3 regions of the Paucibacter sediminis genome follow, and region 3 is predicted to be linked to each of the others. Evidence: predicted binding sites of a transcription regulator. Region 3 holds the regulator's gene; each other region holds the start of a gene.
What was found. The regulator LexA, encoded in region 3, represses DNA repair genes until DNA is damaged. The targets are predictions, from matches to a motif close to ACTGTATNNNNATACAGT.
Positions count from the first base shown of each region.

Region 1: the regulator LexA is predicted to act here: its motif matches at 6,394-6,411, upstream of imuA (translesion DNA synthesis-associated protein ImuA).
Region 2: the regulator LexA is predicted to act here: its motif matches at 2,626-2,643, upstream of recA (recombinase RecA).

Region 1 covers NZ_CP116346.1:318,656-328,929, forward strand. Annotated here, with positions in the region: gene PFX98_RS01515 (Crp/Fnr family transcriptional regulator) at 1-404, shown strand, start outside; gene PFX98_RS01520 (DUF2339 domain-containing protein) at 448-3,174, shown strand; gene PFX98_RS01525 (DUF3999 family protein) at 3,171-4,610, shown strand; gene PFX98_RS01530 (alpha/beta hydrolase) at 4,744-5,646, shown strand; gene PFX98_RS01535 (GNAT family N-acetyltransferase) at 5,647-6,225, opposite strand; gene imuA (translesion DNA synthesis-associated protein ImuA) at 6,416-7,273, shown strand; gene PFX98_RS01545 (Y-family DNA polymerase) at 7,206-8,576, shown strand; gene PFX98_RS01550 (error-prone DNA polymerase) at 8,573-10,274, shown strand, end outside.
Region 2 covers NZ_CP116346.1:1,300,020-1,310,293, reverse strand. Annotated here, with positions in the region: gene rodA (rod shape-determining protein RodA) at 1-344, shown strand, start outside; gene PFX98_RS05940 (sensor histidine kinase) at 331-1,842, opposite strand; gene PFX98_RS05935 (response regulator) at 1,858-2,538, opposite strand; gene recA (recombinase RecA) at 2,680-3,717, shown strand; gene PFX98_RS05925 (regulatory protein RecX) at 3,737-4,246, shown strand; gene PFX98_RS05920 (DUF2889 domain-containing protein) at 4,443-5,039, shown strand; gene sucC (ADP-forming succinate--CoA ligase subunit beta) at 5,071-6,231, shown strand; gene sucD (succinate--CoA ligase subunit alpha) at 6,263-7,156, shown strand; gene PFX98_RS05905 (TerC family protein) at 7,363-8,100, shown strand; gene PFX98_RS05900 (serine/threonine-protein kinase) at 8,125-9,168, shown strand; gene PFX98_RS05895 (Stp1/IreP family PP2C-type Ser/Thr phosphatase) at 9,195-9,986, shown strand; gene PFX98_RS05890 (FHA domain-containing protein) at 10,072-10,274, shown strand, end outside.
Region 3 covers NZ_CP116346.1:4,076,870-4,087,143, forward strand. Annotated here, with positions in the region: gene purF (amidophosphoribosyltransferase) at 1-1,409, shown strand, start outside; gene PFX98_RS18800 (O-succinylhomoserine sulfhydrylase) at 1,414-2,655, shown strand; gene gltX (glutamate--tRNA ligase) at 2,652-4,055, shown strand; tRNA gene PFX98_RS18810 (tRNA-Ala) at 4,159-4,234, shown strand; tRNA gene PFX98_RS18815 (tRNA-Glu) at 4,283-4,358, shown strand; tRNA gene PFX98_RS18820 (tRNA-Asp) at 4,441-4,517, shown strand; tRNA gene PFX98_RS18825 (tRNA-Ala) at 4,603-4,678, shown strand; tRNA gene PFX98_RS18830 (tRNA-Glu) at 4,767-4,842, shown strand; tRNA gene PFX98_RS18835 (tRNA-Asp) at 4,934-5,010, shown strand; gene PFX98_RS18840 (helix-hairpin-helix domain-containing protein) at 5,063-5,359, opposite strand; gene lexA (transcriptional repressor LexA) at 5,372-6,070, opposite strand; gene PFX98_RS18850 (asparaginase) at 6,161-7,096, shown strand; gene PFX98_RS18855 (organic hydroperoxide resistance protein) at 7,146-7,571, opposite strand; gene PFX98_RS18860 (MarR family winged helix-turn-helix transcriptional regulator) at 7,598-8,092, opposite strand; gene PFX98_RS18865 (DUF1304 domain-containing protein) at 8,160-8,519, shown strand; gene PFX98_RS18870 (ATP-binding cassette domain-containing protein) at 8,524-10,274, opposite strand, start outside.

The DNA.
Region 1 (10,274 bases), 1.6 Mb from region 3:
ACCGCTACAACATCCAGCCGCTGCGCCGCAGCGTGGTGGCGGGCCTGCCGATCGAGACCTTCCACGACCTGCTGGAGCACAGCATCGGCTTCAACCGCTTCGTGCTGAACCAGCTCAACGAGCGCCTCGGCCAGTTCATCGCCGCGCGCGAGATCGACCGCATCTCCGACCCCGACCTGCGCGTGGCGCGCAACCTCGCCGCCCTCTTCCACCCCCAGCTCTATCCCGGCGTGGGCAGCCTGCTGCGCATCACCCAGCAGGAGCTGGCCAAGCTGGTGGGCCTGTCGCGCCAGCGCGTCAACGAGGCCCTGAGCCATCTGCAGGAGCGCGGCCTGATCAGCGTGGAATATGGCGGCGTGCGGGTGCTCGAACTGCAGGGCCTGAGGCGTTATCCGCAGCCCTGAGACGGCCTCCTAGAATCGCCCCACCATAACAAGGGGCTGCACCATGAGTTGGTTAGGTCTGGTAGGGGGCGTGGTGCTGGCCTGGCTGGCCGGCGAGATCTTCGGCCAGCGCGGTGGCGGCCTGGCCGTGCTGGGCGGCCTGGTGGGCGTGCTGCTGATGCGCATGCAGGCCAGGCTCAACGCCCTGGGCGAGGAGCTGCGGCAGCTGCGGCTGGGGCAGGCGCCCGCCGCCACGCGGCCAGCGCGCGCCGCCATGCCCGAACCCGAACCCGAGCCGGCGCCCGCCCCCCCGCCGCGCATCGAGACGCCGCCGGCCCTGCCACCCCGCCTGCCGCCCGAGCCGGCCGCGCGTGCGCAGCCCCGGCTGGAGCCCGACGAACAATCGCTGGCCGCGACCAGCTCGCTGGGCCGGTCGCTGCTGGCCTGGTTCCGCGGCGGCAACACCATCGTGCGCGTGGCCGTGCTGCTGCTCTTCATCGGCGTGGCCTTTCTCTTGCGCTATGCGGCCGAGAACGCCCTGCTGCCGCTGGCCTGGCGCCTCGCCGGCACGGCGCTGGCGGGCCTGGCGCTCACCGGCCTCGGCCTGCGCCTGACTCCCAAAAGGCGCGGCTACGGCCTGAGCCTGCAGGGCGCCGGCGTGGGCATCAGCTACCTGGTGCTGTTCGCGGCCTTCCGGCTCTACGGCCTGGTGCCGGCGGGCCTGAGCTTCGGCCTGCTGGCCGCGCTGGCCGCCATCACCACCGTGCTGGCGCTGCGCCAGGACGCCTTGCCCCTGGCGGCGCTGGGCTTTGGCGGTGCCTTCCTGGCGCCGGTGCTCACCTCCACCGGCCAGGGCAGCCATGTGGCCCTGTTCGGCTACTACCTGCTGCTCAACCTGGCGATCGCCTGGATCGCGCGCCACAAGGCCTGGAAGTTACTGAACCTGGAGGGCTTTGTGTTCAGCTTCGGCATCGGCGGGCTGTGGGGCTTGAAGGCCTACCAGCCCGAGCTGTTCTGGAGCACCGAGCCCTTTCTGATCGCGCAGTTCGGGCTCTATCTCTTCATCGCGGTGCAGTACACGCAGCGGGTGCTGCAGCAGAACCAGGATGGCGAAAAGACGCTGGCGCTGGTGGATGGCGGACTCCTGTTCGGCGCGCCCATCGTCGCCTTCGGCCTGCAGGCCGGCATGCTGCGCGGCCAGCCCCTGGCCCTGGCCTTCAGCGCCGCGTCGCTGGCGGCCATCTACCTGCTGCTGGGCCACTGGCTGTGGCGCCAGGCCGGCCAGCGCCTGCTGATCCTGGTGGAGGGCATGGCGGCGCTGGGCCTGGCCTTCCTGGCCCTGGTGATGCCGCTGGCCCTGGACGCACGCTGGACCAGCGCCGCCTGGGCCCTGCAAGGCCTGGGCGTGCTGTGGATCGCGCTGCGCCAGGGCCGCTGGTGGGCGGCGGTGCCCGGCATCCTGCTGCAGCTGGCGGCGGCCCTGAGCTACTGGAGTTCGCTCGGCGCGCAGGGTATGGAAGGCCGCTGGCTCTTCCTCAACAGCGCCTTCCTGGCCCTGGCGCTGCTGGTGGCGGCCGGCCTGGGCAGTGCGGCATTGTTGCGCCGGCCGCGGCCCCAGGCCCCGGCCTGGCTGCAGCCGCCCCTGCCCGAGGCCCTGATGCTGGGCCTGGCGCTGCTGCAGCTCTGGGTGGGTGGCCTGAACGAGCTGCAGGCCTGGGACCAGCACTGGCTGGACGGCGCCGCGCTCGGCGCCGGCTGGAGCGCGCTGCTGGCACTGGCGGCCGAGCTGCGCCGCCCGGCCTGGCCCACGCTGCGCTGGCCGGCACGCATCTTCATGAGCCTGGCCCTGCTGAGTTCGACCCTGGGCCTGCTGGACGCGTCCAACGCGGCCAGCCTCTGGCAGCGCTACAGCCAGGGCCCTGGCCTGCCCGAAGCCTTCGCCCTGCTGACCCTGGGCCTGTGGCGCCTGTTGCGCCAGCGCCGCGCCCCGCTGCCCGAGCCCTGGGCGCAGGCGGCTGAGCATCTGCTGCTGGCCTGGTACGCCATGCTGCAAGGCGGGCTGTGGCTCTACACCGCCGGTGCCCATCTGGTGGCCCGCCACGAAGGCTGGACACCCGCCGCCGCCATCCTGCTGCCCACCCTGCTGGGCCTGGCCCTGCTGGCGCGCCACCAATCGCAGCGCTGGCCCATGGATGTGCAGGGTCAGGTCTTGCGCCAGGGCCTGCTCAAGCCCTGGATGGCGCTGCTGATGCTGTGGGTGTTGGCCGCCAATCTGTTCAGCGATGCATCGATGGCGCCGCTGCCCACCCTGCCCCTGCTCAACCCGCTGGACCTGGCCCATGGCCTGGTGCTGATCTATGCGCTGCGCCTGCGTCAGGCCGGTCCGGGCACCGGGCGCGCGGCACGCGTGGCGCTGCTGGCCGGCGCTGGCCTGGCCTTCTGGTGGCTCAACAGCCTGCTGGTGCGCAGCCTGCACCATGGCCTGGGCACGCCGATGTGGCTGGACGGCGCGCTCGGCAGCGCCGCGGTGCAGACCGGGCTTTCGCTGCTGTGGACGCTGGCCGCCCTGGCCGCCATGCTGTGGGCCACACGGCGCGCCGCACCGGCGCTGGCGCGACCCTTGTGGATGGCCGGCGCGGTGCTGCTGGGCGCGGTGGTGCTGAAGCTGTTCCTGGTGGATCTCTCGCAGCTGGGCAGCCTGGCGCGCATCGTCTCCTTCCTGGCGGTGGGTGCGCTGATGCTGGTGATCGGCTATGTGGCCCCGCTGCCCCCCGAGGAGCGCACGACATGATGACAAAGAAAGCCCTCGTCACCGGACTGGCCTGCTCGCTGCTGCTGGGCAGCGCCCAGGCCGCGCCGGAAACCGTTCGCGCCTACAGCCACCAGGCCGCCGTGCAGCCGGCGCCGCAAGAGGGCCTGCAAAGCCTGGCCCTGCCCTGGCCCGTGCTGCAGGCCTCGCGCAGCCCCGGCCTGGCCGATGTGCGCCTGTTCAATGGCCAGGGTCAGGTCTTGCCGATGGCCTGGGCGCGGGAGTTGCCGGCCCGCGAGCAGGAGCGCCGCGTCAGCGTGCCGCGCTTTGCCTGGCCCGAGCCCGCCAGCGCCGCGCCCGGCGCCGGCCTGCAGCTCCAGCTCGATGCCCAGGGCATGGTGCTGCAGCTGCAAACCTCGGACGGCCGCCAACCAGCCGTGCCCGGCGCAGCCCGGCGCTGGCTGCTGGACCTGAGTGCGCTGCCGGCGGAGGTGGAGACACTGCGCCAGATCCGCCTCGACTGGCCACATCGCCCCGCGGGCCTGAGCAGCTCGGTGCTGATCGAGACCAGCATGGATGGCCGGGCCTGGCAGGCGCTGCAGGACCAGCCAAGGGCCGCACAACGCCTGCTGCAGCTGCCCGCCAGCGAACCCACGGCCCCCAGCCTCAAGACGCTGGACTGGCCCGCCGGCATGGCGCTGCCGCGCTATCTGCGCCTGCAGTTCGAGCAGCCGCTGGCGCTGCAGGCCAGCGAGCTGCTGCTGCTGCGCCAGGCCCCGGCCGATCTGCAGCAGGCCCTGCAGTTCCAGCCCGAGCCGGCCACCCAAACAACGGCGCCAGCGGCCTGGCAGCTCGACCTGCAAGCCCGCATCGCGCCGCGCGCGCTGGCCCTGCAGCTGCCCGCCGGCAACCATCTGCTGCCGCTGCGCCTGGAGCAGCGCGACGCGCCCGAGCAGCCCTGGCGGACGGTGAGCCGCTTCGTGGCCTGGCGCATGCAGCGCGACGGCCTGGACGCGAGCTCGCCCACGCAAGCCCTGCCGCAAGCCCCCGCCGCACGCTACTGGCGCCTGGCTGCCGAGGGGCCGGCCGTGGCATTGCAGGGTCAAGCCTTGAACGTGCAATGGCATTGGCAGGCGCCAAGGCTGGTGTTCCTGGCGCCGGGGCAGCCGGCCCAGCTGCAGCTGGCCGTGGGGCGCGCCAAGGCCCAAGCCGGCAGCCTGCCGCTGGCCAGCCTGATGCCGGGCTACCGCGAGGGCGACGAATTCAAGCTGGCACAGGCCCAGCTGGGCCCGCTGAGCGCGCAGCCCGAGCCCGGCTGGCAGGAACAGCTGCTGAGCGCGCCCGACCCCGAAACGCGCCAGCGCTGGCTGCTCTGGGCGGTGCTGATCGCGGCGGTGGCAGGGCTGGGGGTGCTGGCCTGGCGGCTGGTGAGGCAGCTGCCGGACCGACGGCAAGAGCAGGACGGCCCGGCGGCCTAGCGAGGCCTTCCGCCCCGCGGCCGCGCATGGTGGGCCGTGCCCAGGCATAACCCTCGTAGTTGACGCCTCTCGCGCTTTCTATACTGCGCGCCGTCCGGGCGCTGTGCGCCCAAACTTGCCCATGAAAACTGCCATGCACGCTCGCCCCAGCACCACCCCGCGCCATCCCCTGGGCGCCTGCGCCGCCGCATTGGCCGGCCTCCTGCTGGCGGCCTGCGCCAGCGTGGACGTCAACGACGCCGACCTCTTCGTGCGCCACCAGCAGCCGATGGAGGCCGGCTGGCTGGCGCAGGCGCAGGCACGCGCCGCCGAGTCCGGCGCAGGGCTGGAGCAGGTGCAGTTCCGCTCGGCCGATGGCACCCTGCTGGGCGGCCTGTTCCTGCGCCAACCCGGCGCCCGGCTGACGGCCGTCTATTTCCAGGGCGCCGGCAATATCGTGCAGCGCAGCTATCCCGCCCTGCTGCGCGATGCGAGCCAGTTGCCGCTCAATGCGCTGTTCTGGGACTATCGCGGCATGGGTCTGTCGGAAGGTGTGGGTGGCACCCCGCAGTTGATGGCCGATGCGCAGGCCGCCGTGCGCGAAGCGCGCCGCCTGTCCGGCGAGGCCCTGCCCCTGGCCTACTGGGGCTTTTCGCTGGGCACCCTGGTGAGCGCCCATCTGGCCCGAGAGCTGCCCCCCGATGCGCTGCTGCTGGAAGGCGCGCTGACCACAGCCCAGGCCTGGGCCGAGAACCAGGTGCCCTGGTATGCCAAGCCCTTCGTGAGCATCCGGCTGGCCGATACGGTGCGCGGCTACGACAACCACCAGGCCCTGCGCGAGCTGCGCCGGCCCACGCTGATGCTGGTGGGCAGCCTGGACCCGGCCAGCCCGCCGGCCTTCACCCACAGCCTGGCGCAGGCCATGCAGCATCGCGACAGCTGCCTGCGCGTGGTCGAGGTGCCCGAGGTCGCCCACGGCGGCGCCCTGCGCAAGCCCGAGGGCCTGGCGGCCGCCCGCGCCTGGCTGGAACGCGGCGCCGCACGGCAGGGTTGCTGATCACGCCCCAAACGGCGTCGGTTCGGGCTTTTGGCGGGGGCTGCTGGCGTATTGCGCCGCCGTCAGCTCATAGAGCAGGCTGGGCGCCTGCCCCGGCACGTCGGCGAGCGAGCCCTTGAGGCGCATGCCGATGCGCTCCAGGGTCTTGCGCGAGGGCGTGTTGGCCGGGCGCACCACCGCCAGCACGGCGGGGGCCTGCAGCTGCGTGAAGGCCAGGCCCAGGGCGGTGAGCGCCATCTCGGAGGCATAGCCCTGGCCCCAGGCCTGGGGGCGGAAGCGGAAGTAGAGGTTCAGCCCCTCCTGGCCATCGATGGGCTTTGCCATGATGCCGCCGAAGCCCAGCACCTGCTCGGGCAGTTCGCGCAGGGCAATCACCCAGTAGCCAAAGCCGCGCTGCTGCCAATGGGCCTGCCATTGCTGCAACAGCTCCTGGGCTTCCGCGCGCGCGTGCAGGGGCCCGTGCGGGCTGTGATGGTTGGTGACCGGATCGGCATGCACCTCGAACAGCGTGTCCAGGTCGGCGTCGGCGGGCGCGCGCAGCAGCAGGCGCTCGGTCTCCAGCAGCAGCGGTGCTGCCATGGGATGCGCATTCGCAACGGGACCTATTTGCCAACTCATGCCTTGCCAAAGCCTTTGGGTTCGGGGTTTTCCCTGATTATGACGGCAGCCCGGGCGGGCCGAGCCCCCTGGGCTTGGGGGCCTGTGCGCGCAGCGGATTCCGCTGTGACATGCTGCCGATTTGCATATACTGTGTTTTTGTACAGTTATCATGCCAACCGCCGTTCTCGCCGCCGATCCCAGCCACGCCGCCCTGCTGGCCGATGCACGGCTGTGGCGCGCCACCAGCCTGGGCGCCAGCGCCAGCCCCTGCATCGCCAGCGGCTTCGGCGCCCTGGATGCCCAGCTGCCCGGTGGCGGCTGGCCCACGCGCATGCTCAGCGAGATCCTGCAGGCCCAGGCCGGGCTGTGCGAATGGCGCTTGCTGGGGCCGGCGCTGGGTCGGCTGCTGCAACAACAAGCCCCGCAGCCCCAGCCCATGCGCCGCAAGCCCGTCACGCCGGCGCCCGCGGCGCGCCCCCCGCTCTTGCTGGTGAACCCGCCGCAGCAACCCCATCTGCCGGGCTTGCGCGCGCATGGCATCACGCCGCAGCAGCTGGTCTGGGTCGCGCCCGCCAATGCCTTGCAGGCGCTCTGGGCCACCGAGCAGGCCATCAAGGCGAATGCCGCCGGCGCCGTGCTGGCCTGGCTGCCCGAGGCAAGGCCGGCGCAGATACGCCGCCTGCAGGCCGCGGCCCTGGGCTCGGCGGCGCCGGTGTTCCTGTTCCGGCCGCTGGCGGTGCAAACCCAATCCTCGGCCGCGCCGCTGCGCCTGATCCTGAGCCCCGGCGCCGACTGGCAGCTGCAGCTGCACATCCTCAAGCGCCGCGGCCCCGCCCATGCCCAGGCGCTGCGGCTGGAGGCGCTGCCGGCCGAGCTGGCCGCGCTGCTGGCGCCGCGGCAGCTGCGCCCCGCCACGGTCATCGCGCCGAGCATCCCCGCCGTACCCAAGGAGCTCAGCCATGAGCCCAAACCCGCCCCATCCGCTGTATTGGCTCGCCCTGCTGCTCGCGCCGCCAGCCTGCAGTGATCCGGCCGCGCGGCAGACCCTGGCCTGGTGGAGCCTGCAGTTCACGCCGCGCGTGGCCCTGCTGGAAGATGAGCAAGAAGAAAGCCCGGCCGTGCTGCTGGAGCTGGGCGCCAGCCTGCGCCTGTTCGGCGGCCTGCGCGCCCTGCACCGGCGCGTGCTGCGAGAGGGCCCGGCCTATGGCGTGCAGGGCCTGGCCTGGGCCCCCACCAGCCTGGGCGCCTTGGCTCTCGCCAGAGCGGGCATCGTGGATGGCCTCACGCAAGACCTGACCCCACTGCTGGACAGCCTGCCCCTGCACAGCCTCAGCGCGGTGGCCGCGCACGCGCCCATGCTGGCGCGGCTGGGCTGCCAGCGCCTGGGCCAGCTGCGCGCGCTGCCGCGCGGGCCCACGGCGCGGCGCTTTGGCCCGGCCCTGCTGCAGGCGCTGGACCAGGCCTATGGCCAGGCCCCCGAGGCCCATGCCTGGGTGGTGGCGCCCGAGCAGTTCCGGGCGCGCCTGGAGCTGCCCTACCGCATCGAGAACGCGCCGGCGCTGAGCCATTACGTCGAGCAGCTCCTGCGCCAGCTCTGCGCCTGGCTGGCGGCGCGGCATGCCGGCATCAAGCGGCTCACGCTCGCCTGGCAGCACGACGCGATGCGCGCGCGCGAGGCCGGCAGCGGCGGGCAGCTGAGCCTGGGCACGGCCGATACCACGCGCGATTTCGGCCATCTCGCGCGCCTCATGCGCGAGCACCTGGCCCAGCTGACGCTGCAGGCGCCGGTGGGCGAGCTAAGCCTGTGCGCCGACGAGGTGCTGGCCCTGCAGGAACACAGCGCCTCGCTGCTGCCCCCCAATGGTGCAGGATCCCCCGAACAGCCCAGGGAGCCGCTCAACCAGCTGCTGGAGCGCATGGCGGTGCGCCTGGGCCCCGAGCGCGTGCGCCGCGCCCGCCTGCGCGAGGACCACCGGCCCGAATGCATGCAGGACTGGCTGGCCTGGGGCCAGGTCTTGCCCCCGGCCAGCATGCGCCCGGCCCTGCAGCCCCAGCCCAGCTGGCTGCTGGAGCCGCCGCTGGCGCTCAAGACGCGCCGCGACCAACCCGTTCACCAGGGCCAGGTCTTGCAGCTGCTGGCCGGGCCGCAGCGCATCGAGGGTGGTTGGTGGGGCGGCAAGGCCGTGGATCCGCAGGTGCAGCGCGACTATTTCCTCGCCCGCAGCAGCAGCAGCAGCGCCAGCAACGGCCTGAGCGGCCTGCTGTGGATCTACCAGGAGCGCCTCTCCACCGCAGAGCAGCGCTGGTTTCTGCATGGGGTGTTCGCATGAACAACCAGACGCGCGGACCGGGGGGATACGCGGAACTCCACTGCTTGAGCAATTTCAGCTTTCTGCGCGGCGCCTCCGATCCTGAGGAGCTGGTGCGGCGCGCCCACGACCAGGGCTATGCGGCCCTGGCCATCACCGACGAATGCTCGTTGGCCGGGGTGGTGCGCGCGCATGTGGGCCTGAAGCGCCTGATGGGCGAGCGGCCCGAGCTGGACCCCGAGCTGGAGCTGCCCCAGCTCATCATCGGCAGCGAGTTCCTGGTGCGCGCGGACGACGGTGAGGCGCCGCTCTTCAAGCTGGTACTGCTGGCGCCGCAGCGCGAGGCCTATGGCAACCTGAGCCAGTTCATCACCGATCTGCGCCGCGCCTCCCTCACCAAGGGCCAGTACCGGCTGAGCTGGCCGCAGCTGCATACCGCCAGCCAACAAGCCCAGTTGGACGGCTTGCTGCTCATCCTGCTGCCGCTGCGCAGCCGCAGCGATGCCGAATTGCTGGCGCAGGCACGCTGGCTGCTGGGCGCCTTCGCGGGCCGCGCCTGGATCGGCGTGGAGCTGCTCAGCGAACTCTCCGACGAGCTCTGGCTGCAGCGCCTGCGCGCGCTCTCGGAGGCCACGGAGATCCCGCTCGTGGCCTGTGGCGATGTGCACATGCATGTGCGCTCGCGCAAGCCCCTGCAGGACGTGATGACGGCCACCCGCCTCAACAAGCCCATCCATGCCTGCGGCCTGGACCTGCAGCCCAATGCCGAGCGCCATCTGCGCAGCCGCCTGCGCCTGGCCCAGGTCTACCCGCCCGAGTTGCTGGCCGAGACGCTGAAGATCGCCGAGCGCTGCCACTTCACGCTCGACGAGCTGCGCTACCAATACCCCAGCGAAGTCATCCCCGCCGGCGAGACGCCCTCCAGCTATCTGCGCCGCCTCACCTTCGAGGGCATGGCCAGGCGCTGGCCCGCGGACGGCGGCGCCGCCTGGCTGGCGCGCGTCGAGCATGAGCTGGCGCTGATCGCCGAGCTGCGCTACGAGCATTACTTCCTCACCGTGGCCGACATCGTGCGCTTCGCACGGGGCCAGGGCATCCTCTGCCAGGGGCGCGGCTCGGCCGCCAACTCGGTGGTCTGCTACTGCCTGGAGATCACCGCGGTGGACCCGGCCGAGAGCACCCTGCTGTTCGAGCGCTTCATCAGCAAGGAGCGCAACGAGCCGCCCGATATCGATGTGGACTTCGAGCATGAGCGCCGCGAGAAGGTGATCCAGTACCTCTACCAGCGCTACGGCCGCCACCGCGCCGCCCTCACCGCGGTGGTGATCGCCTACCGCGCGCGCAGCGCGCTGCGCGACGTGGGCCGCGCGCTGGACTTCGACGCGGCCTTGCTGGAAAAGCTCGCCAAGGACCATTCGGGCTGGAGCGAGGACATCCTGCCACCCGAGCGCTTCGCGCAGCTGCAGCAGGAGCTTGGCTTCGATGCCCAGGACACGAAGCTGCAGCAGCTCATCACGCTGGCGCGCCAGCTGATGGGCATGCCGCGCCACCTCAGCCAGCATGTGGGCGGCTTCGTACTCACCGAGGGGCCGCTGTCGCGCCTGGTGCCGATCGAGAACGCCAGCATGAAGGACCGCAGCGTGATCGAGTGGGACAAGGACGATCTCGACGCGCTCAATCTGCTCAAGGTCGACGTGCTGGCCCTGGGCATGCTCAGCG
Region 2 (10,274 bases), 2.5 Mb from region 3:
TCATCCCCGAGCGCACCACCGACTTCATCTTCGCCGCCTTTGGCGAGGAGTTCGGCCTGATCGGCGCGGCGGCCCTGCTGCTGGGCTTCAGCGCCCTGATCCTGCGCGGCCTGATGATCGCCTCCGAGGCGCCGACGCTGTTCTCGCGCCTCATGGCCGGGGCCATCACGCTGAGCTTCTTCACCTATGTGTTCGTCAACATGGGCATGGTGTCGGGCATCCTGCCGGTGGTGGGGGTGCCGCTGCCCTTCATCAGCTATGGCGGCACCGCCATGGTGATGCTGGGGCTGAGCCTTGGCATGCTGATGTCGATCTCCAAGAGCCGGCGCTTCATGCACCGCTGAGCGGAGGCTCCTCGCCCTTCAGCACATGGGCCTGGAAACGGATCGTGAAGCGCGCGCCCGGGCCCATGCCGTCGGGCTCCACCATGCCGGGGCGGCGCGGCCGCGCCTCGTCCAGCGTGACCTCGGCCTCGTGCTGCTGGGCGATCTCGCGCACGATCGCCAGGCCCAGGCCCGAGCCGTCCACATTCGTGCCGAGCGCGCGGTAGAAGGGCTGGAACACCTTCTCGCGCTCTGACTCTGGAATGCCAGGTCCGGAGTCTTCCACCTGCAGCACGCAGACCTGGCCGAACGGGTCTTCCACTACCCGCACGGTGATGGTGCCGCCGGCCGGCGTATAGAGCAGGGCGTTGTCCACCAGATTGCGGATCAGCTCGCGGATCAGCAGCGGATGGCCCAGGATGCGCAGCGCGCTGCTGGCCTCGTCGGGGCCCTCGTAGCCGAGGTCCAGGCGCTTCTCCATCGCGCGCGGCACGAAGTCGCGCACCGTCTCGATGGCCAGCTCGGGCAGATTCACCTCGCTGCGGCGCGCCGCATGCTCCTGGTCTTCGGCCCGTGCCATCGCCAGCAGCTGGTTCACCATGTGCGCGGCGCGCTGGCTGGAGAGCGAGATCTGCTGCAGCGAACGTTTCAGTTCGCCGGGCGAGCTGCGGCCCTCGTCGATCTCGCGCTGCGCAAACTCGGCCTGGGTGCGCAGGCCGGCCAGCGGTGTCTTGAGCTGGTGCGCGGCGTCGGCGAGGAAATGCTTCTGGCTGCTGATGGACTGGTCCAGGCGCTCCAGCAGGTCGTTGATGGCGCGCACCAGCGGCGCCACCTCGTCGGGAATGCGGCGCTCATCGATGGGGCTGAGGTCCGAGCTCTCGCGCGAGCGGATGCGGCGCTGCAGGTCGTTCAGCGGCGCGATGCCGCGCGCCAGCGCCAGCCACACCAGCAGCACGGCCAGCGGCAGGATCACGAACTGCGGCAGGATCACGCCCTTGATGATTTCGTTGGTGAGGCGCGCGCGCTTGCCCAGGGTCTCGGCCACCTGCACCAGCATGGTCTTGCCGCTGGGCCCCATGCCTTCGGGTACCACCCACAGATAGGCCACGCGCACGTTTTCGTTGTCCACCTCGTCGTCGCGGAAGTGCAGCTCCCAGGGCACGATGGTCTCGTCGGCGGTGGGCACGGGCAGGTTGCGATCGCCGTTCAGGTACTCGCCGCGCAGCCCCAGCACCTGGTAGTAGATGGTGTCGGCCTCGTCGGCGCGCAGCAGCGCCGCGGCCTCGGGCGAGAGCGCATAGCGCGCGCTGGCCTTGCCGGCGCGCGGCTGCTCGGCCGCCACCTGCAGGCCCAGCGAGCGTGCCATCTCGCCCAGCTCGCGGTCGTAGGGCTTGCTGGCAATGCCCTGCGCCACCAGCCAGGTCAGCGCCACGCTGATGGGCCAGATCACCAGCAGGGGGGCGAGCATCCAGTCGAGGATCTCGCCGAAGAGCGAACGTTGCCCGGTATCAGCGGCCATGCATGACGCCGGGGGTCAGGTCTTGACTTCCTGGATCTTCTCCAGGCAGTAGCCCAGGCCGCGCACCGTGGCGATGCGTATCGGGCCCTGCTCGATCTTCTTGCGCAGGCGGTGGATGTAGACCTCGATGGCGTTGTTGCTGACCTCTTCGCCCCATTCGCACAGGCGCTCCACCAGCTGATCCTTGCTGACCAGCCGGCCGGCGCGCTGCAGCAGCACCTCCAGCAGCGAGAGCTCGCGCGCCGAGAGCTCCACCATCTGGTCGTTGATGTAGGCGACGCGGCCGGTGGCGTCGAACGACAGCGGGCCATGCTTGATGACGCTGGACGCGGTGCCCAGGCCGCGCCGGGTGAGGGCGCGTACGCGCGCTTCCAGTTCCTGCAGCGAGAAGGGCTTGGCCATGTAGTCGTCGGCGCCCAGGTCGAGGCCCTTGACGCGCTGCTCCACGCTGTCGGCCGCGGTGAGTATCAGCACCGGCACCGAGGTGCCGCGCGCGCGCAGCTTGCGCAACACCTCCAGCCCGTGCAGGCGCGGCAGGCCCAGGTCCAGAATCACCAGATCGAACTCATGCGAGGCCAGCGCGGCATCGGCCTCGGTGCCGGTGCCCACCTGGTCCACGGCATAGCCCGAGGCGCGCAATGAGCGCAACAAGCCATCGGCCAGCACTTGGTCGTCTTCAGCGATCAGGATGCGCATCTTGTCTCCATGGGCCGGGGCAGGGATGCCGGCGCCTGTCCCTCATTCTATGGAGCCGCCCGCTTGCCGGCGGGCTTCGCATAAACTACTGTACGAATATACAGATTGCGCCATAATGCGCGCATCAACCGGAGAGCATTCATGGACGCCCCTGTCAAAGCCATCAACACCGAGAAAGCCAAGGCCCTGCAGGCCGCACTTGCCCAGATCGAAAAGCAATTCGGCAAGGGTTCCATCATGCGCCTGGGCGAGGGCGAGGTGATTGAAGACATCCAGGTGGTGTCCACCGGCTCGCTGGGCCTGGACATCGCACTGGGCGTGGGTGGCCTGCCGCGCGGCCGGGTGGTCGAGATCTACGGCCCGGAGTCCTCGGGCAAGACCACGCTGACCCTGCAGGTCATTGCCGAGATGCAAAAGCTCAGCGGTGTCTGCGCCTTCATCGACGCCGAGCATGCGCTGGACATCCAGTACGCGCAAAAGCTCGGCGTGAACCTGCAGGAGCTGTTGATCAGCCAGCCCGATACCGGCGAGCAGGCGCTGGAAATCGTCGATGCCCTGGTGCGCTCGGGTTCGGTGGACCTGATCGTGGTGGACTCGGTGGCCGCACTGACCCCCAAGGCCGAGCTGGAAGGCGAGATGGGCGACTCCCTGCCCGGCCTGCAGGCCCGCCTGATGAGCCAGGCCCTGCGCAAGCTCACCGCCACCATCAAGAAGACCAACTGCATGGTCATCTTCATCAACCAGATCCGCATGAAGATCGGCGTGATGTTCGGCAGCCCCGAGACCACCACCGGCGGCAACGCGCTGAAGTTCTACGCCTCGGTGCGTCTGGACATCCGCCGCATCGGCTCGATCAAGAAGGGTGAAGAGGTGATCGGTTCCGAGACCAAGGTCAAGGTGGTGAAGAACAAGGTTGCGCCCCCCTTCAAGACCGCCGAATTTGACATCCTCTATGGCGAGGGCATCAGTCGCGAGGGCGAGATCATCGACATGGGCGTGGTGGCCAAGGTGGTGGAGAAGTCCGGCTCCTGGTATGCCTACAACGGCGAGAAGATCGGCCAGGGCAAGGACAACGCGCGCGAGTTCCTGCGCGAGAACCGCGACGTGGCCATCGAGATCGAGAACAAGGTGCGTGAGTCCATGGGCGTGCCGTTGCTGACCGAGAGCGAGGCGGGCTGATCGGCACTGGCAGGCGGGCATGGTGCGCGGGCAGCCGCTGTCGCTGAAGGCGCGCGCCATCGGCCTGTTGGCACAGCGCGAGCACAGCCTGGCCGAATTGCGGCGCAAGCTCGTGCGGCTGGCGCGGCAGCGCCTGGCCGAGGCGACCCAGCCCGGCGCAACGGAGTCGCCCGATCCGGCCGAGCATGACGTGGGCGCGGAGGTCGATGCCCTGCTGGTCTGGCTGCAGGCCCAGGGCTATTTGAGCGAGGCACGCTTTGTCGAATCGCGCATCCATGCCCGCAGCCAGCGCTATGGCAATCTGCGCATTCAGCAGGAGCTTGCTCAGCATGGGGTGCAGCTCGAGGCCGAGCAGCAAGCCAGGCTGAAGGACAGCGAACTCGAGCGCGCGCGCCAGATCTGGCAGCGCAAATTCGGCGGCGCGGCGCCGCTGGATGCCGCGGCCCGCGCCAAGCAGATGCGTTTTCTGGCCGGCCGGGGCTTCTCGGCCGAGGTGATACGCCGCGTGCTGCGCGCGGACGATGAATAGCCGGTGCCAGGGCTCCAAGCGGGCTTGATGTGGCGCAAGCTGGCGCCAGGAACGCCCGGCCAAGGTCGGTGTTGACAGCCTCGTGAAAGCCTTGATGCAGCGCAGCATGCTACATTGGCGCCCTGCGCAAGGCGTGCCCGCCGGCCTCTGAAGGCCTGCGGGCTACATTTTTGCGCCACTGCCGTCCACGCGTTTCATGTCCCTGCTCACCCCTTGTCCCGAGCGTCAGCTGCTGCACCGTCGAAGCATCGACGTGCAGGTCTATGCGCGCGCCGATGGCCTCTACGATGTCGAGGCGGAGCTCAAGGACAGCAAGACCCGCGACATTCCCCTGGCCCATGGCGTCCGCAAGGCGGGCGACCCGGTGCACGACATGCTGTTGCATCTGGTGGTGGACGCGCAGCTGAACATCCTGTCCTCCAGTTCGCAGACGCGCTGGATGCCTTATCCCGGGCATTGCGACCAGCATGGCGAGGCCTATGGCCGCCTGGTCGGCCTGAATCTGCTCAAGGGCTTTCGCGCCGAGGTCAAGCAACGGCTGGCCGGTGTGCATGGCTGTACCCATCTCACCGAGCTGACCCAGGTGCTGCCCACCGCGGTGATCCAGGCCTTTGCCGGGCTGGTGATCGACACCCGCGAAGGCTCGGCCGATGGTCAGCCGCCCTTCCAGCTGGATCGTTGCCATGCACTTCGCAGCGACGGCGCGGTGGTGCAAACTCATTACCCTCGCTGGTATCGCGGCGCGTCGGCTCGGCCGGACGCGCAGGCGCTGCCCGCATCTTCCTCTTCCTGATTTACCTCTATCCATCAAGCGAGACCTCCCTATGAAGATTCACGAGTACCAGGGCAAGGAAATCCTGCGCCAGTTCGGCGTGCCGGTGCCCCGCGGCATCCCGGCCTTCACCGTGCAAGAAGCGGTGGAAGCCGCGCAAAAGCTCGGCGGCCCGGTTTGGGTGGTCAAGGCGCAGATCCACGCCGGCGGCCGCGGCAAGGGCGGCGGCGTGAAGCTGGGCCGTTCGCTGGAAGACGTGAAGGCGCTGGCCGAGCAGATCCTGGGCATGCAGCTGGTGACGCACCAGACCGGCCCGCAAGGCCAGAAGGTCCGTCGCCTCTACATCGAAGAGGGCGCCGACATCAAGAATGAACTCTATGTGTCGCTGGTCACCGACCGCGGCACGCAGAAGGTGGCCTTCATCGCTTCGAGCGAGGGTGGCATGGACATCGAGGAAGTGGCGCATTCCACGCCCGAGAAGATCCTCACCGAGCTGATCGACCCGCTGGTCGGCCTGACGGTCGAGCAGGCCAAGAAGATCGCCGCCGGCATCGGGCTGAGCGGTCACTCGGTGGACCAGGCCGTCGATCTGTTCCAGAAGCTCTACAAGTGCTACATGGACACCGACGCCTCGCTGGTCGAGATCAACCCGCTGAACTGCGATTCCAAGGGCAATCTGATCGCCCTGGACGCCAAGTTCAACTTCGACGCCAACGCGCTGTTCCGTCATCCCGAGATCGTGGCCTACCGTGATCTGGACGAAGAGGATCCGGCCGAAGTGGAAGCCTCCAAGTTCGACCTGGCCTACATCAGCCTGGACGGCAATATCGGCTGCCTGGTGAACGGTGCCGGTCTGGCGATGTCCACCATGGACACCATCAAGCTGTTCGGCGGCGAGCCGGCCAACTTCCTGGACGTGGGTGGTGGCGCCACCGCCGAGAAGGTCACCGAAGCCTTCAAGATCATGCTGAAGAACCCCGAAGTGAAGGGCATCCTGGTCAATATCTTCGGCGGCATCATGAAGTGCGACACCATCGCCGAAGGCGTGATCACGGCCTGCAAGGCGGTGAACCTGTCCGTGCCGCTGGTCGTGCGCATGAAGGGCACCAATGAAGAGCTGGGCAAGAAGATGCTGGCCGACTCCGGCCTGCCCATCATCGCTGCCGACACCATGGCCGAAGCCGCGACCAAGATCGTGGCCGCTGTTGCCTGAGTCTGCCTAAAGCCCCGCAAGGAAAGAAATCATGTCGATCTACATCAACAAAGACACCAAGGTCATCACCCAGGGCATCACTGGCAAGACCGGCCAGTTCCATACCCTGGGCTGCCAGGCCTACGCGAACGGCAAGAACGCCTTCGTCGCCGGCGTGAACCCCAAGAAGGCCGGTGAGAAGTTCTCGGACATCCCCATCTTCGCCACCGTCAAGGAAGCGGCCGCCCAGACCGGCGCCACCGTCTCGGTGATCTATGTGCCGCCCGCCGGCGCTGCCGCCGCGATCTGGGAAGCCGTGGAAGCCGACCTGGATCTGGCCATCTGCATCACGGAAGGCATTCCCGTCCGTGACATGCTGGAAATCCGCAACAAGATGAAGGCCAAGGAAGCGGCCGGCGGCAAGAAGACCCTGCTGCTGGGCCCCAACTGCCCCGGCCTGATCACGCCGGAAGAAATCAAGATCGGCATCATGCCCGGCCACATCCACCGCAAGGGCCGCATCGGCGTGGTCTCGCGTTCGGGCACGCTGACGTACGAAGCCGTGGCACAGCTGACCGAAATCGGCCTGGGCCAATCCAGCGCCGTCGGTATCGGTGGCGACCCGATCAACGGCCTCAAGCACATCGACGTGATGCAGGCCTTCAACGACGATCCGGATACCGACGCCGTCATCATGATCGGTGAAATCGGTGGCCCGGACGAGGCCGAAGCCGCGCGCTGGTGCAAGCTGAACATGAAGAAGCCGGTGGTCGGCTTCATCGCTGGCGTGACCGCCCCTCCCGGCAAGCGCATGGGCCATGCCGGCGCGCTGATCGCCGGCGGTGCCGACACGGCCGATGCCAAGCTCGCCATCATGGAAGAGTGCGGCTTCACCGTGACGCGCAATCCGTCCGAGATGGCCAAGCTGCTGAAGGGCCTGCTCTAAGCCGGCCGGCCCGGCCTGCGGGGGTGCGTACTATCACGCATCGGCGCGCAGGCCAGGCACCAGACAATCGTGGCGCCGCCAGGCGCGCGAACAAAAAGAGGGGCGCCACAGCCCCTCTTTGCATTTCGGCCGCCAGCGTCCGCATGGACGCCCAGGCTTTAGACTGGGCGATCTGAACCAGGATCCTTACCGCATCAGCACACACCATGGACATGCTGTTCAGTCCCGAATTCTGGCTTGCCGTCGGCCAGATCATCATGATCGACATCCTGCTGGGTGGCGACAACGCCGTTGTGATCGCGCTCGCCTGCCGCAAGCTGCCGGACGCGCAGCGCACCAAGGGCATCATCTGGGGCACGGCCGGCGCCATCGTGCTGCGCGTGGTGCTGATCTTCTTTGCGCTGACCCTGCTCAAGCTGCCCTATCTGAAGCTGATCGGTGGTGCGCTGCTGTTCTGGATCGGCATGAAGCTGCTGGTGCCGGAGGATGAGGACGAACATGCCAGTGTCCAGGCCAGCGACAAGCTCTGGGCCGCCGTCAAGACGGTGATCGTGGCCGACTTCGTGATGAGCCTGGACAACGTGATCGCGATCGCCGGCGCCGCCGAGGGTGCGGGTGGTGATCACAAGATGCCGCTGGTGATCTTCGGTCTGCTGGTGTCGATCCCCATCATCGTCTGGGGGAGCCAGATGGTGATCAAGCTGATGGACCGCTTCCCCGTCGTGATCACCGCCGGTGCCATGCTGCTGGGCTGGATCGCCGGCACCATGATGCTGTCCGATCCGGCGCTGAGCCCCTGGCTGCCCCTGCCTCCGGGCAGCGAACGCAAGGCCATCTCGGACGTGCTGCCGCTCTGGCATTACGCCAGCGGCGTGCTGGGCGCGCTGCTGGTGCTGGCGCTGGGCAAGCTGTTCGCGGCGCGCGCCGCGGGCGAGCAGGGCTGAGTTTCGCGCTCGAGCGGAGATGCCATGAACGCGCCCGGCTTCTGGAAACGCATTCTTGGCCGAGCCGAGCAGCCGGAGTCAGAGCCATCCACCCAGCCCGAGCTGCACCAGTCCGCCAGCCTGGTGCCGGGTTATGTGTTGGGTGAGGAAATCGGCCGTGGCGCCATGGCCGTGGTGCACAAGGCCACCCAGAGCAAGACCGGCCGCCAGGTGGCGATCAAGCGCCTGGCCCTGCAGCGCGAGTTTGCGCCCGAGGACCTGATCGATGTGCGCGAGCGCTTCATGCGCGAGGCGCGCGCGGCCGGCCATCTGCAGCACCCGGACATCCTGCAGATCCTGGACGCCGGCGAGGTCGGTGGCGACACCTGGATCGCGATGGAATATGTGCTGGGGCGCGACCTCAGCCACTACACCCGCCCCGGCCAGTTGCTGCCGGCCCGTGAAGTGCTGCAGCTGGTGATTCGCCTGGCGCGTGCGCTGGCCTACGCGCACAGCCAGGGCGTGGTGCATCGCGACATCAAGCCGGCCAATGTGATGCTGGATCGGGTCAGCAGCAGTATCAAGGTGATGGACTTTGGCATCGCACGCCTGGCCGACGGCAGCCGCACCCGCACCGGCCTGGTGCTGGGCACGCCCTCCTTCATGTCGCCCGAACAACTCGCCGGGCTGAAGGTGGATGGCCGTAGCGACCTCTATTCCCTCGGGGTGATGCTCTACCAGCTGCTGACCGGGCAGCTGCCGCACCAGAGCGACTCGATGGCGCAGCTGATGTACCAGATCGCCAACCAGCCGGCTCCGGATGTGCGCCACCTGCGACCCGACCTGCCCGAGTCCCTCGCGATGGTGCTGGCCCTGGCGCTGGAGAAGCGCCCCGAGCTGCGTTACGCCAGCGGCGAGCAGTTTGCGGCCGACCTCGAAGCCGTGCTGGCTCAAGGGGGGCTGACTGGCGCCCTGGATGGGACTGCCCCAGCCGCCGGTGCGGCCGCCAGCGAGGCGCCGCCGGCCGACGGCAAGGCGTTCGCGCAAACACTGCGTCTGGATCTGAACGATCCAGGGCAGAATCCCTAATCAATCCCCAGACCTGCCCAGCCGACATGACCTTGGAGCTCTACTGCGCGACCGACGTGGGCCGCGCGCGCGACAACAACGAAGACTCGGTGGCCCTGGACGAAAGCGTCGGTCTGGCCGTGCTGGCCGATGGCATGGGCGGCTACAACGCGGGCGAGGTGGCCAGCCAGATGCTGACCTCCTTCATCAAGGCCGAGCTGGGCCGCTGGCTCAAGGAGGCCGGTTCGGCCGCTGCGGTGGCCGATGTGCGACGCGCCATGGACATCTGCGTGGACAACGCCAACCGCGCCATCTTCAACGCTGCTAATACCAATCCGCGCTATGCCGGCATGGGCACCACCCTGGTGCTGGCGACCTTCCGCGAGGGCCATCTGCTGCTGGGCCATGTGGGCGACTCGCGCGCCTACCGCCTGCGTGCCGGCCAGCTGACCCAGATCACCCGCGATCATTCGCTGCTGCAGGAGCAGCTCGACGCCGGGCTGCTGACGCCGGAAGAGGCGGTGTTCTCCAGCAACAAGAACCTGGTGACGCGCGCCGTCGGGGTGGAAGACGCGGTGATGCTGGAGCTGCATCAGCACGAGGTGCAGCCCGGCGACGTCTACCTGCTGTGTTCCGATGGTTTGTCCGATATGTTGGACAGCGAATCCATCCAGCAGTTGCTCTTAAGCTACCCTTCGCTGTCCGAAGCGGCCCAAGCGCTCATTGATGCAGCCAATGACATGGGTGGCAAGGATAATATTGCGATCGTATTGGCCAGGGCCGAGGGGCGCACCCGTCAGGGTGGCCGGGCCTGGTGGCCGTTCGGACGCAAGCAGTAAGCAAAAAAGCAAACAAAGCCTCGCCCGTGGCGCTGGCGGCACAAGCCGCGGTTCATTGGGCGCAACAACAGACTGAGGTCAAAGCATGGGCAAGCTGGTGGTTTCGCTCGACGGCGTGGTGATCAAGGAGGTCCAGATCACCAAGGACAAGACCACGCTCGGGCGCCGGCCGTACAACGACATCGTGATCGACAATCTGGCGGTCAGCGGTGAGCATGCCGTGCTGCAAATGGTGGGATCCGATGTCTTCATCGAGGATCTGAACTCCACCAACGGCACCTACATCAA
Region 3 (10,274 bases):
TCACGATGCAGGGCAACAAGTGCTTCATGCACAAGGCGCGTGGCATGGTGCGCGACGTGTTCCGCACCCGCAATATGCGTGCGTTGCCCGGCACGACCGGCCTGGGCCAGGTGCGCTATCCCACCGCGGGCAATGCCTACAACGAGGAAGAGGCCCAGCCCTTCTACGTCAACGCGCCCTTCGGCATCGTGCTGGTGCACAACGGCAACCTCACCAACGCCCATGCGCTGAAGAAGGAGCTGTTCGACATCGACCGCCGCCACATCAACACCGAGAGCGATTCTGAGGTGCTCTTGAACGTGGTGGCGCATGAGCTGGAAATGGCGGCGCGCGACCTGCCGCTGACGCCCGAGGAAGTGTTCAAGGCGGTGCGCGCGGTGCATCGCCGCATCAAGGGTTCGTACGCGGTGATCGCGCTGATCGCCGGCCACGGCCTGCTGGCCTTCCGCGACCCCTATGGCATCCGCCCGCTGTGCTTCGGCAAGGCCGCGGACGGCGAGTACATGGTGGCCAGCGAGAGCGTGGCCCTGGAGGGCACCGGCCATCAGCTGGAGCGCGACGTGGCGCCCGGCGAGGCCCTCTTCATCGACACCAAGGGCCAGTTGCACACCCAGCAATGCGCCGAGAACCCGACGCTCAATCCCTGCATGTTCGAGTTCGTCTACCTGGCGCGCCCGGATTCGGTGATGGACGGCATCTCGGTCTACCAGGCCCGCCTGAACATGGGCGAGACGCTGGCGCAGCGCCTCATCTCCACCATGCCGCCGAGCGACATCGATGTGGTGATCCCGATTCCCGAATCGAGCCGCCCTTCGGCGATGCAGCTGGCGCACCGCATCGGCAAGCCCTACCGCGAGGGCTTTGTGAAGAACCGCTATGTGGGCCGCACCTTCATCATGCCGGGGCAGGGCGCGCGCAAGAAGTCGGTGCGACAGAAGCTCAATGCGATCGGCCTGGAGTTCAAGAACCGCAATGTGCTGCTGGTGGATGACTCCATCGTGCGCGGCACGACCTCCAAGGAAATCGTGCAGATGGCCCGCGAGGCCGGCGCACGCAAGGTCTACCTGGCCTCGGCCGCACCGCCGGTGCGTTATCCCAATGTCTATGGCATCGACATGCCCACCAAGGAAGAGTTGGTGGCGCACAACCGCACGATCGAAGAGATCCGCCAGTTCATCGGCGCCGATGCGCTGATCTACCAGGACGTGGATGCGATGAAGCGCGTGGTGGCCGCGCTCAAGCCGGGCCTGGCCGGTTTCGAGGCCTCCTGCTTCGATGGCCACTACATCACCGGCGACGTCAGCGCCGAGGACTTCGCCACCATGCAGGAGCAGCGCAAGAGCCAGGGCGACGAGGAAGATGGCCCGGCGCGCAGCCGCCTGGCCTTGCAGAGCCGCACGGAGGGCTGATGGCATGAGCGACGAAGAAGAGCGCCGCATCGCGCGCGCGCGCCTGCCCGAAGGCCTGCGGCCCGAAACGCTGGCGGTGCGCACCGCGCTGGCGCCCAGCCAGCATGGCGAGAATTCCGAGGCCCTGTTCCTGACCAGCGGTTTTGTGCAGCCCGACGCCGAGACCTCGGCGAGCCGCTTTGCCGCGTCGGAAGACTTCACCTATTCACGCACCAGCAACCCGACCGTGCGCAGCTTCGAGGCGCGTCTGGCAGCGATGGAAGGCACCGAGGCGGCGGTGGCGACGGCCACCGGCATGAGTGCCATCCTGCTGCTCATCATGGGCCTGCTGAAGGCGGGTGACCATGTGGTCTGCTCGCGTTCGGTGTTCGGCTCGACCATCAATCTGTTCGCCAAGGAGTTCGCCAAGTTCGGCGTCGAGACATCCTTCGTCTCGCAGACCGATCTGGACGAATGGCGCGCTGCGATCAAGCCGACGACCAAGCTCTTCTTTGCCGAGACGCCGACCAATCCGCTGACCGATATCTGCGACATCCGCGCGCTGGCCGACATGGCCCATGCCGCCGGCGCGCTGCTGGTGGTGGACAACAGCTTCTGCTCGCCGGCGCTGCAGCGCCCGGCCGAACTGGGCGCCGACGTCGTCATGCACTCGGGCACCAAGTACCTGGACGGCCAGGGCCGCGTGATGGCTGGCGCGCTGTGTGGCGGCGAGAAGCTGATCAAGGACGTGTTCGGACCGGTGATCCGCACCGCCGGCATGACGCTCGCGCCATTCAATGCCTGGGTGGTGCTGAAGGGGCTGGAGACGCTGGGCGTGCGCATGAAGGCGCATTGCGAGAACGCGCTGAAGGTCGCGCAATGGCTGGAGGTGCAGCCCGAGGTCGCGCGCGTCTACTACCCCGGCCTGGCCTCGCATCCACAGCATGAATTGGCGATGCGCCAGCAAGGCGGGCGGGGCGGGGCGGTGGTGTCCTTCGACCTGAAGGGCGCCACACCCGAGGCCGCACGCGCAGCTGCCTTCCACCTGATCGACAGTACCCGCGTGATCTCTATCGCCACCAATCTGGGTGACACCAAGTCCATCATCACCCACCCGGCCACCACCTCGCACGGACGCCTGAGCGAGGCTCAGCGTCAGGCGGCCGGTATCGGGCAAGGCCTGATCCGGCTGGCCGTCGGCCTCGAGCATGTGGACGACATCACCGACGATCTGCTGCGCGGCCTTTCCACCTTGAAGAACCGATGAGCCAACAAGCCCCCACCCCTATCCGTACCCGTATTGCGCCGTCGCCCACCGGCTTTCTGCATCTGGGCACGGCCCGCACGGCCCTGTATTCCTGGGCCTATGCCAGACACTACGGCGGCCAGTTCGTGCTGCGCGTGGAAGACACCGACGTGGCCCGTTCCACCCAGGATTCGGTCGACCAGATCCTGGCCGCGATGAAGTGGCTGGGCCTCGACTATGACGAAGGCCCGATCTACCAAATGCAACGCCTGGAGCGCTACCAGGCCGTGGTCGAGCAGATGATTGCGGCCGGTACGGCCTACCGCTGCTATTGCACGCCCGAGGAGCTGGACGCGATGAAGGCCGCCCAGGAAGCGCGCGGCGAAAAGCGCCGTTACGACGGCACCTGGCGCCCCGAGCCCGGCAAGCAGCTGCCGGCGGTGCCGGAGGGCGTGAAACCGGTGGTGCGTTTCAAGAACCCGGTGAGCGGCGATGTGGTGTGGGACGACGTGGTCAAGGGCCCGATCAGCATCAACAACCGCGAGATCGACGACCTCATCATTCTGCGCACCGACGGTGTGCCCACCTACAACTTCGCCGTGGTGGTGGACGACTGGGACATGAGGATCAGCCATGTGTTCCGTGGCGACGAGCATGTCAACAACACGCCCTGGCAGATCAACATCTTCAATGCCCTGGGTGCGCCGCTGCCCAGGTTCGGCCATATGCCGGTGATCCTGGGCGACGATGGCCAGAAGCTCTCCAAGCGCCGCGGTGCGGTGAGCGTGACCGCCTACGAAGAGGCCGGCTACCTGCCTGAGGCAATGCTGAACTACCTCTCGCGCCTGGGCTGGAGCCATGGCGACGACGAGTTGTTCACGCGCGAACAACTGGTGAGCTGGTTCGATGGCAGCCACCTCAACAAGAGTCCGGCTCAATGGGATCCCGCCAAGCTGGAGTGGGTGAACAGCCAGTACATCAAGCAAGCCGACGATGGCCGCCTGGCCCTGTTGGTGGCCGAGCAACTGGCCAAGCGTGGCGTGCAGGCCGACGCGGCGCGCTTGTCTGCCATGGTGGCGCTGTACAAGGATCGTTGTGCCACCACCGTGGCCCTGGCCGATTGGCTGGCCATGTACTTTGGCCCGGTCGTGCCGAATGCGGAAGAACGCGCCGCCCACGTGACCGAGGCGGTGGGGCCGGCATTGGCAGCGCTGGCCGACAAGTTCGCCGGCATCGAATGGAACAAGGCCGCGATTCAGGCCGCCATCAAGGAAGTCATCACGGCGCATGGGCTGAAGATGCCGCAACTGGCGATACCCGTGCGCGTGTTGGTGTGCGGCCGCGCCCAAACTCCCTCGGTGGATGCGGTGCTGGAACTGTTCTCAAAAGAAATCGTGATCGAACGCTTGCGCTCCTTGTAAAAATCGTCCTATAATCTATGTCTCGCTTGAACAGCGCGATACACAAAGAGTCGCAAGCAGCTTGGCAGACGGAATATGTCGAAGAGCAGTTTGCAGGCTCCGAGGGGGTATAGCTCAGCTGGGAGAGCGCTTGCATGGCATGCAAGAGGTCAGCGGTTCGATCCCGCTTACCTCCACCAAGACTTTCAAGTCTGACGTGGCGCGCGGTTCAAGAGGTAGAAGGTTTAGTCCCCTTCGTCTAGAGGCCTAGGACACCACCCTTTCACGGTGACTACAGGGGTTCGAATCCCCTAGGGGACGCCAAGTTTGATAAGGCTTGGCAATCCTTTGGACGCCAGTTTCGACAGAAACAGGAGTTTGAAGGTTTGCGTAACTTATCCCACGCGGAGTGGTAGTTCAGTTGGTTAGAATACCGGCCTGTCACGCCGGGGGTCGCGGGTTCGAGTCCCGTCCACTCCGCCAAGGTTTCGCTAGTACGGCGGCCATTCAGTTGGCCGCTTGTATTTTGAGAAGAATATTTGACGCTTGAATGGCGCGCTATCCTCACGGGGGTATAGCTCAGCTGGGAGAGCGCTTGCATGGCATGCAAGAGGTCAGCGGTTCGATCCCGCTTACCTCCACCATCAATACTCAGGCAATATGTCGGAGAATATGATTGGAATATGTCAGGTGGTGCGCAATTTAAGCTATATAATGTTCGAAGAAGGTTTAGTCCCCTTCGTCTAGAGGCCTAGGACACCACCCTTTCACGGTGACTACAGGGGTTCGAATCCCCTAGGGGACGCCAAGTTTTACAAGGCTTGGTAAACGGCAGCGCGCAAGCCCTGCGAGTTTATGAAATTTGTTGATGCGACGAGTTATATAATGCCCGTCCATCTGGAGTGGTAGTTCAGTTGGTTAGAATACCGGCCTGTCACGCCGGGGGTCGCGGGTTCGAGTCCCGTCCACTCCGCCAACATTTTGATCAAACCCCGATTGCGCAAGTAGTCGGGGTTTTTCTTTATGCGCTAGATACTGCCGTAGAGCGCCTTGCGCTGTGGCGTGTAATGCCACCAGGGCGCTGCGGCAGCGCCGGCCATGAAGTCAACCGCCGCCATCAGGGTATCGAGCACGCAGGGGTCGTGGCGCTGCTCGGTGATGGCGCAGAGCTGCTGGTAGAGCACAAAGGCATCACGCCCGCGCAACTCGCCCGGCACGCGTATGCCAAGCAGACGCAGATCCTCCACCATGGCGGGGCCGATATTGGGGATCTGCTCCAGCGTTACGCAGTCGTCGCGATGCGCCGCCTTGCTCGGTTTCACCATGGGCGCGCCGCCTCAGGAGAGAAACTGCGAGCGAATCAGGCCGACCGCCAGCCCTTCGAGCGCAAAGCTCTGGTCGCCCTCGTTCACGCGTATGGGCTCGAAGTCGGGGTTCTCGGGCAGCAGCTCAATGCCTTGCTTGCCGCGTTTGAAACGCTTCACGGTGACCTCATCGCCGATGCGCGCCACCACGATCTGACCGTTCTTCGCTTCACTGGCGCGCTGCACGGCCAGCAGGTCGCCATCCATGATGCCGATGTCTTTCATGCTCATGCCACGTACGCGTAGTAAATAGTCCGGCTTGCGCGCAAACATGCCGGCCTCGACGCTATAGTTTTGCTCGATATGTTCTTGCGCCAATATGGGCGAGCCTGCCGCCACGCGCCCTACCAGGGGCAGGGTGAGTTGGTTCAAGCCCGGCATGGGCAGATTGAACTGCATGCCGCTGACGCCGGTGCGTGCCTCGCGGGCCAGGTTGAGGGCGCGCAGGGTGTCCGAGCGCAGCCGTATGCCGCGCGAGGTGCCACCCAGCAGCTCGATCACGCCCTTGCGCGCCAGGGCCTGCAAATGCTCTTCGGCGGCGTTGGCGGAGCGAAATCCGAGCTCCTGTGCAATCTCGGCGCGCGTGGGTGGCGCACCGGTTTGCTCGATGCTGGTGCGTACCAGGTCGAGGATTTGCTGCTGCCGGGCTGTGAGTTTGGGGCTATCGTCCACGCTGACCTCGCTGGGAATGGGCTGAAACTGGCAGACCGAGCCACTGCAGGCCTCTGATCATTTATCCAGCTACTGTATTTTCATCCAGGATTGAATAAATTGCAAAGCAACACCAATGACTTGATCGTGATCCTGGGCACTGGCGGCACGATCGCCGGTGCGGGTGATGACGTGGGCTATGTGGCCGGCCAGATCAGCGTGGCTGATCTGGTGACGGCAGTGCCGGCATTGGCTGCACGACAGCTCGAAGCCGAGCAGGTCGCGCAGCTGGACAGCAAAGACATGAGCCATGCCGTTTGGCGGTTGTTGGCGCAGCGGGTGGCCTATCACCTCGCCAGGCCCGAGGTGGCTGGCGTGGTCGTGACGCATGGCACCGATACGTTGGAGGAGACCGCCTACTTCCTGCATCGGGTCTTGGCACCAGGCAAGCCCGTGGTGTTGACAGCGGCGATGCGGCCGGTGACATCCTTGCAGTCTGATGGCCCGCAAAACCTGCTCGATGCAGTGACGGTGGCCGCCCACCCGGGCGCGAGTGGGGTGCTGGCCGTACTGCAGGGGCGTGTGCATGGCCCGGTCGAGGTGCGCAAAGCCCAGCCCTTCGCGCTGGATGCGTTCAGCTCGGGTGAGGCTGGACCGTTGGCCTTGGTGCTGGAGGGGCAGGTTAGGGTGCTGCGCCACTGGCCAAGCTGCGCGCCCTTGGGCCTTGATGTCGTCGCGGCCGACCCCGAGCTCTGGCCGCGCGTCGACATCGTCGCCAGCCATGCTGGTGCGGATGGTGTGGTGGTCGACGCGCTGGTCGCGGCTGGCGCCCGCGGCCTCGTGATCGAGGGTACGGGCAATGCGACCGTGCATGCTTCGCTGTTGGAGGCGCTGAAGCGCGCCCGTGCTGCGGGCCTGCCGGTGTTGCGTGCCACGCGCTGCACTGGCGCCGCCGTGGTGGGAGCGCCCGAAGGCGCGCTGCCGTCGGCCGGTGAGCTATCGCCGGTCAAGGCGAGGGTCGAGTTGATGCTCGGCTTGCTTGCCTGACGCAAGCCGGCTACCTGGTAGCCGGCATGTCCGGGCTTGCTGGAGCAGCTTAGACCAGGGTCAGCGTCACGTCGATATTGCCGCGCGTGGCGTTCGAGTAGGGGCAGACCTTGTGCGCAGCGTCGATCAGGGCCTGGGCGGCGGCGCGCTCCATGCCCGGCAGGCTGATGCGCATCGCCACCTGGATGCCGAAGCCGGCCGGGATCGGGCCGATACCCACGTCCGAGGTGATGGAAACATCGGCCGGGATGGCGATCTTCTGTGCCGCGCCCACCGCCTTCATCGCGCCGATGAAGCAGGCCGAGTAGCCGGCGGCAAACAGCTGTTCGGGGTTGGTGCCCGGGCCGCCGGCGCCGCCCAGCTCGCGCGGCGTGCTGAGTTCGATCTTGAGCGCGCCATCCGAAGACTGGGCCGAGCCCTGGCGGCCGCCGGTGGCGGTGGCGGTGGCGGTGTAGAGGACTTTGTCGAGAGCCATGGTGCTTTCCTTTGCGAACGAACCGTTCAGGTGGAGGCGGCGTTGCCGAGCTGCGCGCGCAGCTCATGCAGACGCCGGGTGAGGGAACTCAATTCATCGAGCGAACAGGCGCTGGCACAGGCCAGGGCCTTGGGAATGGGTTTGGCGCGCTGGCGCAGTGCGGCGCCGGCGTCGGTGAGGAGGAGGTGGACACGCCGCTCATCGTCCAGTGCGCGCTGCCGCCGGATCAGGCCGTTGGCTTCCAGGCGCTTGAGCAGCGGGGTCAGGGTGCCGGAATCCAGCTGCAGCCGTTCGCCCAGGGTCGAAACGCTGAGGTCATCGCCCTCCCAGAGCACCAGCATCGCCAGATACTGCGGATAGGTCAGGCCCAGCGGCGCCAGCAGCGGCTTGTAGAGCTTGGTCATGGCCAGCGAGCTGGCATAGAGCGCAAAGCAGAGCTGCTGGTCCAGTGCCAGCCAGTCGGCCTGCGCGCGGGCCTCGGCCTGCCTGCGGTTTGTACGGATGGTGCGTGCGCTGTCCATGGGCGTTAATGTAGTTCGCAATTAAATTGCACACAATCTAAATGGGTATTGCTTCTGAGGAGCTGCAATGGGCATGGTGAGCAAGGTCTTGGTTGGGCTGGTGGCGGCCCTGCACGTCTACATCCTGGTGCTGGAGATGTTCCTCTGGACCACGCCACGCGGGCGCCGCGCCTTCGGCCTGACGGCCGAATTCGCCGAAGCCAGCAAGGTGCTGGCCGCGAATCAGGGGCTTTACAACGGCTTCCTGGCCGCTGGCCTGGCCTGGGGCCTGCTGCTGGGCGATGCCGCCGGCCGTCCGGTGCAGTTCTTCTTCCTGGGCTGCGTGCTGGTGGCTGGCCTGTATGGCGCGGCCACCGCCAGCCGCAAGATCCTCTTCGTGCAGGCGCTGCCGGCCGCGCTCGGCATTGCGGCCTTGCTGCTGAGCTGAGCCGTCAGTCGGCCGCTGCGTGCAGCGCGTCGACCTCGGCGCTGAGCTCCAGCCAGCGCAGCTCGGCCGCCTCGAGTTCGTCGTGGATGGTCTTCAGGCGCTTGCCCAGATCGGCGATCTGGGCCGGCGTGACCGTGCCCGATGCCAGCTGCGCTTCCAGCGCCGTGCGCTCGTCCGCCAGCTTGTTGAGCTTGGCGTCGATCGCTTCCATCTCCTTGCGCATGGGCTTGGTCTGCTCTGCCAACTTCTGGCGCGCCTGGCCGCTGGCCTTGCGGTCCTCGCGCTTGGGCGCGGGCGCGGGCGCCGCCACCGGTGCCGCAGCCACCACCACGGCGGGTTTCTTCGCGCCCGCCTTCGCGGCCTCCTTGGCCGCTTCCTTGGCCGCCTTGGCGGCCTCCTTGGACTGCTCCAGCAACCAGCGCTGGTAGTCGTCCAGATCGCCGTCGAAGGGCCCCACCACGCCCTTGCTCACCAGCCAGAACTCATCGCAGACCTCGCGCAGCAACGCGCGGTCATGGCTCACCAGCATCACCGTGCCCTCGAACTCGTTCAGCGCCATCGAGAGCGCCTCGCGGGTGTTCAGGTCCAGGTGGTTGGTCGGCTCGTCCAGCAGCAAGAGGTTGGGGCGCTGCCACACCAGCATGGCCAGCACCAGGCGGGCCTTCTCGCCGCCGGAGAGGCTGCCGACCTGCTGGTTCACCATCTCGCCCACGAAGCGGAACTGGCCGAGGAAGTCGCGCAGCTCCTGCTCGCGCGCGCTCGGGCTGACCTCCTTGGCCAGCCGCACCATGTGCGAGAGCGGCCCCTCGTCGGGGCGCAGCACATCCATTTCCTGCTGGGCAAAGTAGCCGATCTGCAAGCCCTTGCCCTCGGTGATCTTGCCGCCCAGCGCGCGCTGCATGCGCGCGATGGTTTTCACCACGGTGGACTTGCCTTGGCCGTTGGCGCCCAGGATGCCGATGCGCTGGCCGGCCAGCACCGAGCGGTTGATGCCGCGCACGATGATCTTCTCGCCTTCGTCGGTCTCATAGCCGCAGGCCACCTCGTCGAACATCAGCATCGGATTCGGCAGGCTCACCGGCTCGCGGAACTCGAAGGAGAAGTCCGAGGCGGTCAGCACCGGCGCCAGGCGCTCCATGCGTTCCAGCGCCTTCACGCGGCTCTGCGCCTGCTTGGCCTTGCTGGCCTTGGCCTTGAAGCGGTCGATGAATTTCTGCAGATGGGCCATGCGGTCCTGCTGCTTCTCGAACGCGGCCTGCTGCAGCACCATGCGCTCGGCGCGCATCGCCTCAAAGGCGGTGTAGTTGCCGCCATAGCGCATCAGCTTCATCTCATCCAGGTGCAGGGTCACACGCGTGATCGCATCCAGGAACTCGCGGTCGTGGCTGATGATGATGAGCGTGCCCTCGTAGCGCTGCAGCCACGCTTCCAGCCAGACCAGGGCGTCCAGGTCCAGGTGGTTGGTGGGCTCGTCCAGCAGCATCAGATCGGCCGGGCACATCAGCGCGCGTGCCAGCTGCAAACGCATGCGCCAGCCGCCCGAGAAGCTGTTCACCGGGGCATCCACCTGGGCGCCGGTGAAGCCCAGACCCATCAGCAGGGCCTGCGCGCGCGGGCGGGCGTCGAACACACCGGCGTCCATCAACAGGGCGTGGGCATCGGCCATGGCGTGGCCGTCTTCGGCCGCCTCGGCCGCGGCCAGGGCCTGCTGCGCGGCCATCAGGCGGGTATCGCCTTCCAGCACGAAGTCGGTGG